Regions from separate parts of the Brassicibacter thermophilus genome, predicted to be linked through region 2. Evidence: riboswitches for the same ligand, from Rfam matches in the RefSeq annotation. Region 2 holds a riboswitch; the other holds the start of a gene.
The links. A riboswitch is a leader RNA that binds a small molecule or an ion and turns the genes downstream of it on or off. The one in region 2 is predicted to bind glycine.
Positions count from the first base shown of each region.

Region 1: linked by a shared signal. The riboswitch ahead of ACZ41D_RS06485 (GrdX family protein) and the one ahead of gcvT (glycine cleavage system aminomethyltransferase GcvT) in region 2 are both predicted to bind glycine.

Region 1 is NZ_AP042446.1:1,373,145-1,375,619, reverse strand. It holds gene trxB (thioredoxin-disulfide reductase) at 1-778, opposite strand, end outside; gene ACZ41D_RS06485 (GrdX family protein) at 947-1,327, opposite strand; glycine riboswitch at 1,481-1,585, opposite strand; gene ACZ41D_RS06480 (Na/Pi cotransporter family protein) at 1,724-2,475, opposite strand, start outside.
Region 2 is NZ_AP042446.1:714,483-716,957, reverse strand. It holds gene gcvH (glycine cleavage system protein GcvH) at 1-60, opposite strand, end outside; gene gcvT (glycine cleavage system aminomethyltransferase GcvT) at 258-1,364, opposite strand; glycine riboswitch at 1,544-1,621, opposite strand; glycine riboswitch at 1,624-1,717, opposite strand; gene ACZ41D_RS03430 (aldo/keto reductase) at 1,931-2,475, shown strand, end outside.

The DNA.
Region 1 (2,475 bases), 660 kb from region 2:
TTTCCATTTTCACGATATCATTAAATAACTCAGTTTTTGGTAAATATCCAATGAATACAAATATGCCAAATGTTCCATCTTCTTCATTAGCTACAATTTCAGTTTCTTCTCCAGTTTTCTTGTTTTGAAGTATCATAGACTCTACTATGCCATCACCTTTTATTTCTTTAACTACTGAGTCCCAGATAAAATCAATTTTTTCATTTTTAAATGCTTTTTCTTGAATTGATTTTGCAGCTCTTAATTCATCTCTTCTGTGAACTATAGTTACCTTTCTAGCAAACTTAGTTAAGTATATTGCTTCTTCAACTGCTGAATCTCCTCCACCAATAACATAAACATCCATACCTTCAAAGAAAGCTCCATCACAAGTTGCACAGTATGAAACTCCCTTTCCAGTTAATTCTTTTTCTCCAGGGCAACCTATTGGTCTTGGCTTCGCTCCTGTAGCAATGATTACTGATTTAGCTTTGTATTCTCCTTTTTTCCCTTTTAAAACCTTAATTTTTTCACTAAAATCCACTTCAATAATTTCATCTAATTTTCTTTCAGCACCAAATTCCTCTACTTGTTCAACCATCCTTGCAATAAGTGATGGGCCACTAGCATCTCTTATAGAACCAGGGTAGTTAGCAACTTCTTCAGTAGTTACAATTTGCCCTCCAGCTTTTTCCCTTTCAAGTATTAATGTTTTCATTCTAGCTCTTGCAGCGTATATCCCTGCTGATAATCCTGCAGGCCCTGAACCAATAATTACCACGTCATAAATATTATCCATATTAATTCACTCCTTTTTATTATTTTCTTTCTTATTTTTTTTACTATCCATATAATTTGATAACAAAATTAAGTTACTATGAGTATTTTTGTTAATTTTTTACCTTTATAAGTATACTACCTTATTAATAACATTTTTTACATTTATGCTCCTAATGTATTATTGACACTATAGACTTTTATTAATTACATTTTCAATTAAAGATAAATCTATTACTTGAAAATCTTTCAAAACTCTTTCGGTCCAACAAGGAGTTTTTTTATTTTTTAAAAATTTACTTGTTGCAGCCATGCTATCCTCTATTAGTTTTAATGATTTATAATCCAAATTTTCTTTTCCTTTTTTTATAATTACAGTTTTATAAGGTGTTTCATTTGGTTTAACACTTCCAGACAGAGGATGTGTCAATAAAATATAGCCTCTATGGATATAATCCCTTATAATTTTTAATATACCCATGTAATCAACTTTATAAAACTCAACATTGTAAATGTTACTATATCTTTCCTTCACTAAAGGATTATTAGTAATTATTAGTAACTTATTCAAATTTTTCATCTCCCATATTCCCATTCAATTTCAATGGTTTGCATAAAAAAACAGAATAGAAAAACAACAATGTGCCCTTCTACTCTGTTTTTGACCTGAGAGTTTCTTCTTTTCAGAATTGCTCCTTCGGTGGAAATACACTTTCCAGAGGACTGTCAAAATGCGGTTCTTTTGCCTGAGAAATTCATCGTAGAATGGCAAGTTCTACAACTTGTTCCTTCGGCGCCAAACTTAATTGGTCTCTCCCGCATTTATCTCACAGTCGAAAATCAATATTAATTTTTTTTATCTATAACTTCTATACATATTATAATATATATTTATCAACTATACAATACCTAATTTGTATTTTTTTTATCAAGCATAGTACTTTTTTATTGATACTGTATTTTCTACTCAATCTAATAAATCTAATATATATAATGCTATATTAGAAGAGTGATCAGAAACTCTTTCAAGATTACTAATAATATCTAAAAAAACAACACCTGAAGCTGGATGACACGATTGTTTATTTAATCTATCAATGTGATTTGCCCTATACTGTTTTTCCATTAAGTCAATTTCTTCTTCATATCCTTTTACCTTGGTCGCAATTTCAAATTGTTTAGTTTCAAAAGCTTTTATAGCAGTTTTATAAACATATAAAACTTTATTAAACATAATTTGCAGCTCCTCAAGAGCTTTTTGAGTAAATTTTAAATTATTATCAACAGCATATTGTGCCAGCTCTCCTAAATTATCCGCATGATCTCCAACTCTTTCGATATCATTTACTGCATTAAATAGCATATTTACTATATTATGTTGTTCATCAGTTAGTGGTGCATTTGATAATTCAACAAGATATTCTGTTATATCATTTTCTAATTGATTAATAACTTTTTCTTTTTCAAATACTTTATTAATAAGCTTATTATCTTTTTTGAAAAAAGCTTCGGATGCAGTTAACAGATTATCTTCAGCTATTTTAGCCATCCTAAGTACTTCCTTATAAGCTTGACCAACTGCTATTGAAGGAGTTTCTATAATTCTAGTATCTAAATATTTTAGTCCTAAAGTCTCTTCAACTTCACCAGGCACTATTTTTATTGCAGCTTTAACTAATAATCCAGCAAAAGGAAACTGAATTATTAAATTTATCAAGT
Region 2 (2,475 bases):
TCCTTCAACCTTTACCCATTCATGATCTTTTGTATAAAGCAAATCCTTCAAAATATTCATATAAATTCCTCCTTTATTATTTTATACATATTTTATACATATATTTTACTACATTTTAAAAATAAATTCATGATAATTAATAGTAATTATAAGCAAATAATTTTAACTCTTTAATTATATATACCTTACTTTTAAAATCCGTTTACCTATAAATAAATTAAATATTGTTTATTTTTTGTTAATTTGAGAAATTAAAATTATTTCTTATAGTTTTTCTTATAAAAACGTTTGTCAATAATTTCTGCTTTGACAGGTTTTTTTCTAATCATTATCTCTATTTCATTACCTAACTTTGCGTATTTTGATTCAATTAAAGCTAATCCTATATTTTTCTTTAATGTAGGTGAAAAATATCCCGTAGTAACAAATCCAATTTTTTTTCCTTCAACAAATACATCATAAAATTCCCTTGGAATACCTCTTCCTTTCATCTCAAATCCGACAAGTTTCCTTTGTAATCCTTCCTCTTTTTGTTTTACTAATGCGTCTTTACCGATAAAATTTTCCTTATTGAGTTTTACAAAGTAACCTAACCCAGCTTCTAATGGTGTAATGTCCTTAGAAATCTCATGCCCATAAAGAGGTAATGTTGCTTCAAACCTTAATGTATCTCTTGCACCTAGCCCTGCTGGTTTTAACCCAAGCCCTTTTCCTACATTTATAATTTCATTCCACACTTTTGAAATTTGGTCATTGCTTGTGTAAATTTCAAATCCATCTTCTCCAGTATATCCTGTCCTCGACACTAAACATTTTACCCCAGCAATATTTACATCTCTATTGCAATAGAAAAATTTAATTTGGGATAAATCTGTATCTGTAAGTTTTTGAAGTATCTCTTGTGCCTTAGGGCCTTGAAGTGCTACTTCAGAAATTTGATCAGAAACATTTAATATATCTACATCAAATTCAGCTTTATTGTCAAGCATCCATTGGTAGTCTTTGTCAACATTTGCAGCATTTACTACTAGATAATAGTGTTCATTAGAAAACTTATAAATAAGTAAATCGTCAACTACCCCACCATCAGGATAACACATAAAGCTATATATTACTTGGTTGTCATTAAGAGTCGAAATATCATTAGTTACTAGATTTTGAACATATTTAAATGCATCCTTTCCTTTTACCTCAATTTCTCCCATGTGAGATACATCAAAAATACCTGCTTTAGTCCTTACTGCATTATGTTCTGGTATTATTCCCTCATACTGAACGGGTAATGACCATCCTGCATAATTTACTATCTTGCCACCATGTTTTAAATGAATTTCGTAAAGAGCTGTTTTTTTAGAACTCCCCATTTTACTTCCTCCCTCCTTATTATTATTCTTTCTACAAAATTCTAAATTATAAACATATTTTTCTTTTAATTAATTATCATAACATTAATAATATGCACTAAAAAAAGGATACATGTATATCATATATCCTTTAAAATAATAAAGGGACATGATATACACATTTAGATATGTTATCATATCCCCTGTATGCAAACCTGAGAGTTTCTACAGATAATACTGTATTGCTCCTACGGTGTCATTTCTGAACTTTCCAGAGGTCCATCCAATAACGATACTTTTGCCTGAAAGATTCTATGTACACAAATACATATTGCTTCTTCGGCTCCCAAAAGGGCATCTCTCGTTACCTTCATCTGGTATAATGTTTTATTGTTGAACTCATTTTCATGATAATATATTTTTCTGAAAACTTCAACACTTTTTTTGTTATAATAAAAAAAATATGATATTATAAAAATGATAAACTTGTATAATTACTGCAAAATTTCTTAAATTATTTTATTATGCAATTTCCTCAAACCATTAAATTAAATACCTATACATCTTATTTAAAAGGAGGCGTACATATGCAATACAGGAGTTTTACTAAGGATAATTTGAATATGTCAGTATTAGGATTTGGCTGTATGAGATTACCTATAATAGATAATGACCAAGGTAAAATTGATGAAAAAAAAGCTATTGAAATGATAAGATATGCAATAGATAATGGAGTAAATTACATAGACACTGCTTATCCTTACCATAACAAAAACAGTGAAATATTAGTAGGTAAAGCTTTAAAAAACGGATATAGAGAAAAAATTAAGCTTGCTACTAAATCACCTGTTTGGCTAGTAAAAGAACATGAAGACTTTGATAAGTACTTAAATGAGCAACTTGAAAAACTTAATACAGACTATGTAGACTTCTATCTTTTGCATACTTTAAATAAAAAATTATGGAATAAGATAAATGAGCTAAAAGTATTTGACTTTGTCAAAAGAGCTTTAGATGATGGAAGAATAAAATATATAGGTTTTTCATTCCATGATAATATCGAGTTGTTCAAAGAAATAGTTGATTCATACGACTGGGATTTTTGCCAAATACAGCTAAACTATATGGATGA